Idiomarina loihiensis L2TR: one gene and its partner. The main gene of each other region encodes a partner of the protein of the gene in region 2 in a complex. Links are inferred from orthologs where the notes say so. Each region holds a gene or a part of one and is shown on either strand. Other genes may lie near its edges.

Evidence for each region. The genes of interacting proteins can lie anywhere in the genome.
Region 1: the proteins of tsaE (region 2) and tsaD are in contact, whole or in part, in a crystal structure (PDB 6N9A), measured with the Thermotoga maritima proteins. The link is inferred for Idiomarina loihiensis L2TR from one-to-one orthologs. Residues at the interface, in WP_004082108.1 of Thermotoga maritima: Leu37, Gly38, Lys46, Lys57, Val59, Lys60, Ser61, Thr63, Phe64, Thr65, Leu66, Met67, Val69, Pro71, Tyr82, Arg83, Leu84, Asp86, Asp88, Phe89, Asp93, Ile128, Asp130, Glu131, Arg134; in WP_004082750.1 of Thermotoga maritima: Cys10, Asp11, Arg49, His50, Leu82, Gly84, Gly135, Gly136, Glu154, Thr155, Leu156, Asp157, Asp158, Ser159, Glu162, Asp165, Lys166, Arg169, Leu170, Tyr175, Lys213, Thr214, Leu217, Tyr218, Gln221, Arg222, Asn324.

Annotation. Positions count from the first base shown.
Region 1 is NC_006512.1:2,100,290-2,104,870, forward strand. The notes cover bases 843-3,799. They hold tsaD (tRNA (adenosine(37)-N6)-threonylcarbamoyltransferase complex transferase subunit TsaD), read right to left. Parts: upstream 2,860-3,799; coding sequence 1,825-2,859; downstream 843-1,824. Other genes in these bases: folB (dihydroneopterin aldolase), read right to left, coding at 843-1,153; plsY (glycerol-3-phosphate 1-O-acyltransferase PlsY), read left to right, coding at 1,251-1,841; IL_RS10135 (amidase), read left to right, coding at 2,986-3,799. Also shown: IL_RS10110 (CCA-adding enzyme), read left to right, coding at 1-252; folK (2-amino-4-hydroxy-6-hydroxymethyldihydropteridine diphosphokinase), read right to left, coding at 249-758; more of folB, read right to left, coding at 770-842; more of IL_RS10135, read left to right, coding at 3,800-4,542; IL_RS10140 (phosphodiesterase), read right to left, coding at 4,520-4,581.
Region 2 is NC_006512.1:335,131-339,998, reverse strand. Bases 1-2,999 are described here. They hold tsaE (tRNA (adenosine(37)-N6)-threonylcarbamoyltransferase complex ATPase subunit type 1 TsaE), read right to left. Parts: upstream 1,730-2,999; coding sequence 1,271-1,729; downstream 1-1,270. Other genes in these bases: IL_RS01655 (bifunctional ADP-dependent NAD(P)H-hydrate dehydratase/NAD(P)H-hydrate epimerase), read right to left, coding at 1,722-2,999; IL_RS01665 (N-acetylmuramoyl-L-alanine amidase), read right to left, coding at 1-1,274. In the rest of the region: more of IL_RS01655, read right to left, coding at 3,000-3,242; IL_RS01650 (YheV family putative zinc ribbon protein), read right to left, coding at 3,263-3,466; IL_RS01645 (ATP-binding cassette domain-containing protein), read left to right, coding at 3,548-4,868. UniProt on the Escherichia coli protein: Required for the formation of a threonylcarbamoyl group on adenosine at position 37 (t(6)A37) in tRNAs that read codons beginning with adenine.

The DNA.
Region 1 (4,581 bases), 1.8 Mb from region 2 along the record:
CTACTGAAACAAATTGACTACTGGCGCCGACCGGAGAAGCTGGAGCAGTTGCTACAGTTACGGCAAGCTGAATATAGTGAATCTAAGCAGCAGAAAAGTATTGCTGCTCAGCATAAAAAGTTACGTTCGGGGGCAGAAAAAGCCGCAGCGCTTAATGCTGGGACTTTGCAGCAGCAGGGCTTTACCGGTAAAGCCCTGGGCGATGCTTTACGCGAACAGCGTGAGCAGATACTGGCTGAGGCATTGAATTAACCTTCCAGCCAAGAAGTGTCGCTAATAGGCTCTAATTGTTGCGGTGAGTCTTTATGAGTCTGCTGGTATTGCTCCCACAACTGCTCGTAACTCACATTTAAAAGCGGATGCAGGTGGTGCCCGGCTATTTCAGCCAGTGGCCAGAGCACAAAGGCATTTTCAAGAATTTCGCCACGGGGCAACTGCGGTTGTTGCTCCCGAATAACGTCATCATACAATAAGACATCAATGTCTAATGTTCGCGGGCTGAACTTAGCACTGCCCGGAATCCGTCCGTTTTCCTGCTCAATGCGCTTGCATTCAGCCAGAACTTCGGTAACAGAAAGGTTGGTTATTACCTCCACCACCAGATTGTAAAAATCACTTCCGGAAAACCCTACCGAGGCACTGCGAAAAATTCTTGAGCGTTGTTGCCAGGTAAAGCTCTTTGCAATGGCTTTCAACCCTGCCCGAATATGTTTTTCACGATCCGTATTAGAACCTATTCCGAGAAAAACTTGCGCCACAACTTATCCTCTTACCCAAATGGGCTGTCGAAAACACTTCGGCGAACGCTTACAGCCACCGTTTTAGCATTAGGCACAGCTCCGGGTTTAGCCACCCGCACTTCAACGTTCTGCACACCGAATTCATTCAAAATGAGGCTGGCAACGCCTTCAGCAACCGTTTCTATGAGCTGACGCGGCTTCTCTGCTACCCAGGCCGACACTCGCTCGCTCACCAGTGCATAATCTAAAGCGTCGTCAATATTGTCAGTAACTGCCGCGCGCTGGTTGTCCCAGCTCATCTGAATATCCAGCACCAACTGCTGTTTTTTTTCTTTTTCCCAGTCATAGACACCAATGATGGTTTCTACGGTTAAGCCTTCAATGCTAACGACATCAATATCTGCTTGTTCCATTTGTGTTAACCCGTGGTAATTGCCCAAAAAACCGCTTATTCTAGGGACATTGAGTTTTAATCGCAGTCTACCTTAACCAACGAGGGATTCGTACCCCATGACAGCGCTTACTTTACTGATGATACTTTCAGCCTACCTTCTGGGCTCTATCAGTAGCGCTGTGGTTATCTGCCGGCTTTGGGGCTTACCTGACCCGCGCAAAGAAGGTTCCGGCAACCCCGGAGCCACGAATGTTTACCGGGTTGGCGGAAAAATCCCTGCGTTATTAACTCTTTGGTTTGATGTTTTAAAAGGTATGGTTCCGGTGTGGGGCTCTTACTTTCTCGGCATTGAGCCCTTTTTCCTTGGGCTAATTGCGGTTGCAGCCTGCCTTGGCCATATTTTTCCGCTTTACTTTCATTTTCGTGGCGGCAAAGCTGTTGCTACCGCCTTAGGTGCTATGTTTCCGGTTGCCTGGGAAATGGCGTTGTTGCTCATTGCCACCTGGTTACTGGTTTTCCGTGTCAGCCGGGTATCCTCTTTAGCGGCTTTAGTAACCGTCTGTCTGGCACCCTTTTATGCCTATTGGATAAAACCCCAATACACAGTGCCGGTTATTATGATTTCGCTATTAATACTCTGGCGTCACCAGGCCAATATTCTGCGCTTGTCCTCCGGCGAAGAAAAAGCCTTTAAACGGCGTCGCTAATATTCACCATGGGTTTCAAATCTGTCATCGGCCATCTTGGGTGTGTTTTCACTGCCAATGGCTCACGTTCTCCCGCTTCTAAACGCAGAGCGCCCGCTAAGGCGATCATCGCACCGTTATCAGTACAAAATTCCGTACGCGGGTAAAATATCTGGCCCTTTTGTTTTTCTAATAAAGCTTCAAGTTTTGCGCGTAAATGCTTATTGGCACTGACCCCACCGGCAACGACCAAACGCTTGTAACCGGTTTCTTTTAGCGCCCGGCGACATTTAATCACCAAGGTATCAACCACCGCATCTTCAAATGCCCGCGCAATATCCGCCAGGGTCTGCTCATCACTGTCATTAGCGGCCAGAGTATTAGCCGCAGAAGTTTTCAAACCACTGAAAGAAAAATTAAGACCTGGTCTGTCTGTCATTGGTCTGGGAAAGGTAAAACGATCGCTGTTGCCCTGTTCAGCCAAAGCAGCCAATCGCGGCCCCCCGGGATAATCAAGCCCCATTAGCTTAGCTGTTTTATCAAAAGCCTCGCCTGCGGCGTCGTCTACTGATTCGCCCAGCAAATGATAATCGCCTATACCTTTTACTTGAACCAGTTGAGTATGCCCGCCGGAAACCAACAAGGCGACAAAAGGAAATTCGGGCTGGTTTTCTTCCAGCATAGGCGCCAGCAAATGGCCTTCCATATGATGAACTCCAACCGCGGGTAAATTCCATCCAAAAGCCAGACTACGACCAATACAAGCACCAACTAACAGAGCACCAACCAGCCCAGGCCCCATTGTATAAGCAATACCATCCAGTTGCTGATGCGAAATCCCGGCCTCTTTGAGCGCAGCTTTAATCAACGGTAAGGTCTTGCGCACGTGGTCACGAGATGCCAGCTCGGGCACTACGCCGCCGTAGTCGGCATGCAGTTTCACCTGCGAGTACAACTGGTGGGCTAATAAGCCTTTTTCGGTGTCGTACACCGCAACACCCGTTTCATCACAAGACGTTTCAATACCCAATACCCGCATAATACTAACCAATTCTGCTATTTACCGACAATTGACGCTATTTTACCTGATTTTTATTCGCATGACTCGCCTTACAGGAAAAGTTATGCCACTTTATGAAAACATAAAAACAACAAAGGCTTTAGCATGAGACAACTCGTTGCATTTCTATTTATTCTGACCTTATCGGCTTGTCAGACATCACCGACGGAGCAGGGTAAGTTTTCCTGGCAGGACGCCTCTGTTATCGAATTGCAAAACACCATGACCAATGGTGATTTAAATGCCGAACAACTCACACAATATTATTTGCAGCGCATCAATACTCATAACCGTCAGGGTGCGAATTTACGAGCGGTAAACAGCGTAAATGAGAATGCTCTGAAAGATGCCAGACGGCTTGATGCCGAGCGCGAACAAGGCAAGGTTCGCGGTCCATTGCACGGCATTCCTGTTCTGTTAAAAGACAACATCGATACCGCCGACGGTATGGCAAATACCGGGGGTTCATTATTGTTCGCAGAAAACTACCCGGAAGATGATGCTTTTCTTGTAGAACAATTGCGTGATGCCGGAGCTATTATTTTAGGCAAAGCCAACTTAAGTGAGTGGGCGAATTTTCGCTCTACCCGCTCCAGTTCGGGCTGGAGTGCTATTGGAGGTCAGGCCGTGAATCCGTATGACACGACTCGCTCTACTTGTGGCTCCAGTGCAGGTTCCGCTACCGCTGTTGCCGCCGATTTAGTCGCACTTGCGGTAGGTACCGAAACCGACGGCTCGTTAACCTGTCCGGCCGCTGTTAATGGCATTGTTACCATCAAGCCAACGCTGGGCCTTATCAGTCGCGACGGCATTATCCCTATTGCGCATAGTCAGGATACTGCAGGCCCAATGGCTCGTAGCGTAGCCGGAGCCGCCTTAATGCTGGATGCGATGCAAGCTTACGATCCGGATGACCCCGCAGGCTATCGTACTGAAACGAATTTTGCCTCGCATTTAAAAGCAGACGGACTCGAAGGCAAGCGTATTGGTGTGGTTCGTAACTTAATGGGTTACAACAACTTGCTTGACGAACAGTTCGAGCAACAGCTCTCGATTATGGAAGCTCAGGGAGCTGAAATTATTAACGTTGAGATGACAACCTACGGAGAATACGGCGGCGATGAATTTACCGTGCTGCTGTATGAGTTTCAACAGGATATGGCGGCTTACCTGAGCAGCACGAATCTGCCCTATAACAATTTAAGCGATATGATAGCGGCAAATAATGAATTGCCTGAGCAGGAGTTATCACTATTTGGTCAGGAGCTCTTTGAAATGGCAGAGGCTCAGGATGACGAAGCCGCTTATCAGAAAGCGTTGGCCAAAAGCAAAAAGCTGGCAGGTAAAGAAGGCATCGATGCCATGCTTGAGGAGAACAATATCGACTTACTAATAGCTCCGACAACAAGCCCTGCCTGGAAAATCGATCACGTACTTGGCGACAACTATTCAGGCTCAGCCAGTTCACCGGCTGCCGTTGCCGGATACCCGCACATATCAGTGCCTATGGGTTATATCCAAATTGGAGACGAACCCGCCCTGCCGGTCGGTATCAGTTTCTTTGGCGCTGCACGCTCTGAGGCCACGCTCATAGAAGCGGCTTTCGCCTACGAACAGGCAACAAAGCACCGTAAACCGCCTAATCTGGTTGTAACTGACTAAGGTTGAGTTTACGAGTATCGAGCGGCCGGCCGTCGACAT
Region 2 (4,868 bases):
AAGCTACTGGTGGTCAGGTTATTCTCGGTTTTAATGGCTTTGACGGTAGTATTATACTTCTGTGCCAGCACCGATAAGGAATCTCCGGACTTAACGGTATAAGTAAAACTGCTTTGGTTAGCTAAGTAGGTATTGTCTATTGGGTTACTGACAAAATAACGGCGGATCCCGTTATAAAGAGCCCGCGCCAGCTTTTGCTGATGAGCATTACTGGTTAACAACTGCTCTTCACGCGGATTTGAAATGAATCCAGTTTCCACCAGCAATGACGGTTTATCCGGCGATTTGAGCACAGCAAGGCTAGCTGCCTGTGGAGCATGCTTATGCATTTCTGTCACCGCCGACATCTCGTCGATTATATGTTTCGCGGCACTGTAGGCCCCGGCAATGGAACTGTCCATTGACATATCCAACAGAGTCTCTGCCAAATAGGGTTCGTGCCCGTTCTTCCGCAAAATATCAGTAACGCCACCCAATAACTCAGATTGCTGCTCCCGATTTTCTAACCAGCGACCAACTTCGGATTCTGCCCGGCGTTTGGACAACACCCAGACCGAGCCACCGCTGGGCTGTGGTGTTCGAAAAGCGTCTGCATGAATAGAAACAAAAAAGTCGGCTTTAGCATCCCAGGCTTTTTGCGGTCGCTCGTTAAGGCCAACATAGTAGTCACCGGTGCGAATCAAATATGCCTGCATACCCGGGTCGTCGTTAATTAACTTAGCCAGAGCAGTAGCTATACGAATGACAACGTGTTTTTCATAGGTTCCGCGCGGACCAATAGAACCAGGGTCATCACCACCATGCCCGGCATCAATAGCCACAGTTACGCGTCTGTCTTTTAATTCAGAAACGGATTTAGCCGGCCCGCTGCGCTCAATAGACTTACCGGGTAAGTCAACGACCAGCCGGTCTTTATAAGACTCATTCGCCGGCAGGGTAAACAAGTTCGCATCGCTTTTGGAGTCCAGCTCAATAACGATACGGGTACTGTTGGCATTTTTAGGCGAACTTGTACGAATTTTATCGACCAGCAGCGATTCTTTGCCCAAATTCTCCAGGCCGGCTTTTAACGAGGTGTTGTTAAAATCAATAACCAGCCGGTAGGGCTTTTGCTGATACAAAGTAAAGTAAGAATAATCGGGAGTGTCCGACAAGTCGAAAACCACCCGCGTTTTATCCGGAGATGGCCATACACGCACACTGTCTACACTGTTGTCAGCCCAGGCCCACAAAGGAGCACAGGCAAACAAAAACACCCAAAATCGCTTCATCATAATGTTTTAATTATTTTTTGTCCGGCTTCAGTTAGCGCACTGAAAGTTAGTTTACGACCCGTGCCAGCATACTCGATTCTTATCTCAATGTCCGCACCGGGAAGCCAACCATAGCCTTTATCGGGCCACTCTATAAAGTTTAACGTATCTTCAGAAAAATAATCACGAATTCCCATATATTCGAGCTCTTCCGGGTCGGCCAGTCGGTATAAATCGAAATGATGAATACGCCAGCCTTGCAACTGGTAGGGCTCGACAAGAGTATAGGTCGGGCTTTTCACTGCCCCTGAATGCCCCATAGCCTGAATAACACCGCGACAAAATGCCGTTTTACCAGCACCTAACTCACCTTCCAGATAAACCACTAAAGGGGCCTGTAAAACTTGTGAAAATTTCTTAGCAAGTGCTAACGTTTCCTCTTCGTTAGCCAGTTCACATTGGTGTACCTCAGCCATCGTCCCTTCCATATCCATTCACCAACTGTCGTATATGAGGCAACAGATCCGAAGCTAAGGTTCCCCTCTCACCATCTTTTCCTGCCTCTTCGCCCGCTATAGCATGCCATAGGCTACCTGCAATAAGCGCTTGTGCCGGAGCCATTCTTTGCGCTAATAAGCCCGCGATTAGTCCGGTTAACAAGTCGCCCATACCACCGGAAGCCATTGCCGGAGAACCGCGGTCTATCAAACACCTTCCTCTGTCGGTTACCAGCAAAGATCCTGCACCTTTCAGTAATACCTGCGCACCGTATTTTTCGCGCAGTTTTGTTGCCGCAGCAAAACGATCCGACGCTATTTCGTCGGTCGTCATTTGCAGTAACCGTGCAGCTTCACCAGGGTGCGGAGTTAGTAATAATTTGGGTGAACGAACAGGGTTACTCGCTAATAAGTTTAAACCATCGGCATCAATAACTTTCAGCACATCGGTTTCCATCACTTGCGAAAAAATCTCCTGACTCCAGGAGCCTTGTCCCAGTCCGGGCCCCAAAGCAACAGCAGAAGCTTCTCGCAGCAGCGGCTCAAGAGAATCGGTTTCTTTTATGCCATGTACCATTGCTTCAGGCTGCGCTGCCGCAACAATTGCCTGCACCTGCGGATGACACGCCGCTGACACTTTGCCCGCTCCCGCACGCAGCGCCGACTGCATTGCCAGTATCACAGCTCCGGACATACCCGGCTGGCCACCGACAATTAGCACATGCCCCTGTTCACCTTTATGAGTGCAGCGTGAACGCGGCGCCAGCCAGCCACCAACCCGGCCGGCGTTGACTCTGAACCAGTTAGCTTCGTTTTGCTGTTTAAACGTGCTGCCAATACCTAAATCTTCAAGTTTTAACTCACCGGTGTGCTCTTGAGCCTTCCCGGTCAGCAAACCACGCTTTAACGCCACCAGACAGACGGTAAGATGAGCGCGAACCGCAGCACCGGGCACATGACCTGTATCAGCATTTAACCCCGACGGCACGTCCACTGACACCACCGGCGTCGTGCTGCCATTCACGCGCTGAACCCAGCTTACCGGGTCGCCCTCAAGAGCACGATTCAAACCCACACCAAATAAAGCATCAACCAACACATCAAACTGCTCGGGTGAGCAATCCAACAAGGGCTTTTCACTGCCCCCTTGTTCACGCCACGCAGCGCGGGCTTTGTGCGCGTCAGACTCCATTGGTTCCGGCAATTCAACATTGGGTTTGAGCGCAAAAACTTGCACCTGATAACCGGCTTTTTGAGCCAGCCGGGCGACAATATAGCCATCACCACCGTTATTGCCTTCACCACAACAGACCGCAATGCGTGCCGGTGCCGGAAAATACGACTGCAGCTGATGAAAAACGGCTTTCCCGGCCGCCGACATCAGTTGCGTCATGTTCATCGAGCAGGCTTCAGCGGCTTTTTGTTCGCCCTGCTGTACTTGCTCAACGCGATAAAGACAATTGCTAAAACGGCTGCCGTCGGTGTCTGTCATAATGGTTCCCTACAATTTGTTTAGTCTGGCTTAAACACCCCAATGACCTGATCAAACTGACGCTGGCTACCACCACCCTGCTCTTTAGGTTCACTAAACCGGTGCTTACATTGCACGCACTCAACTTGTTCGGTATCGTTTTCGATGAAGAGCATGAGTGTGTCCATGGCATCGCATTTGGGGCAAACGGCCCCGGCAATAAATCGCTTCTTTTCTCTAGCCACAACAGCTCCTGTGTTAGAATTGTGAGCAGAACACGTCTATGATACCGCAGCTGAACAGCTGTACAAAATGAAGAGTAGTTTATGATCCGTGCTGAAGCTATCACCTTATTGCGTGGCGGTGATGTTTTATTTGAAGACAGTGACTTACAAGTATTCCCGGGACATCGCGTTGGCTTAGTAGGCCGTAATGGCTGCGGCAAGTCCTCGCTGTTTGCCATGCTGCGTGGTGAACTCAGTGCCGACAGCGGTAATATTCACCTGCCAGCGGAGTGGCGAATTGCCAGCGTAGCCCAGGACACTCCCGCACTGGATAAATCCGCTATCGATTACGTAATGGACGGTGACGCCGAGTTTCGGCAGTTGGAAGCGCAACTCGCGCAGGCCGAAAGCGATAACAACGGCGAAGCCATTGCGCACTGTCACGACAAGTTGGCTTCCATCGGAGCTTATGATATTCAGCCCAGAACCGCCAGTTTAATGGCTGGCCTTGGTTTTACTCAGGAACAACTGCAACAGCCGGTAAAAGCATTTTCTGGTGGTTGGCGTATGCGCCTTAATTTGGCACAGGTACTCATAGCCCGCGCCGACTTAATGCTGCTGGATGAGCCAACCAACCACCTGGACGTTGATGCCATTTTCTGGCTGGAAAGCTGGTTAAAACAGTACGACGGAACCCTGCTATTGATATCGCACGACCGTGACTTTCTCGACTCGGTCACTACCGACATTACGCATATTGAGCATAAAAAACTGAACAGCTACCGCGGTAACTACTCTCTGTTTGAGCGGCAGCGCGCCGAGCACATGGCTCAGCAACAAAGCGAGTACGAAAAAGCTCAGGTTATGCGTCAGCACTTACAAGCTTACGTTGACCGTTTTCGTTATAAAGCCAGCAAAGCCAAACAAGCACAGAGCCGTTTAAAAGCTATTGAGAAGCTGCCTAACCAGGCACCACTACGCGCCGAAAGTGGTATCGACTTTCACTTTTTAACACCAGAGAAGCTGCCAAATCCACTGCTAACGCTGCGCGACGCCAAAGCTGGCTATGGTGACACCACCATTCTTGAGCAGATTAAGCTAAATTTGGTGCCGGGAACTAGGTTAGGCTTGCTTGGCCGAAACGGCGCCGGTAAATCAACGCTGATTAAACTGCTGGCGGGTGAATTGGAGCCGATGGCTGGTGAGCGGTTGGTTAACCCAGGTCTCAGCATTGGTTATTTTGCTCAGCATCAGCTGGAAACTCTGGACTTGGCAGCCTCAGCTCTGCTGCACTTGCAGCGCATTGATAAACAAGCGACTGAACAAAAGCTGCGTGACTTTCTAGGCAACTTTGGATTTTCCGGTGATCAGGCCACACGGTCGGTCGAACCCATGTCCGGTGGGGAAAAAGCCCGATTGGCAT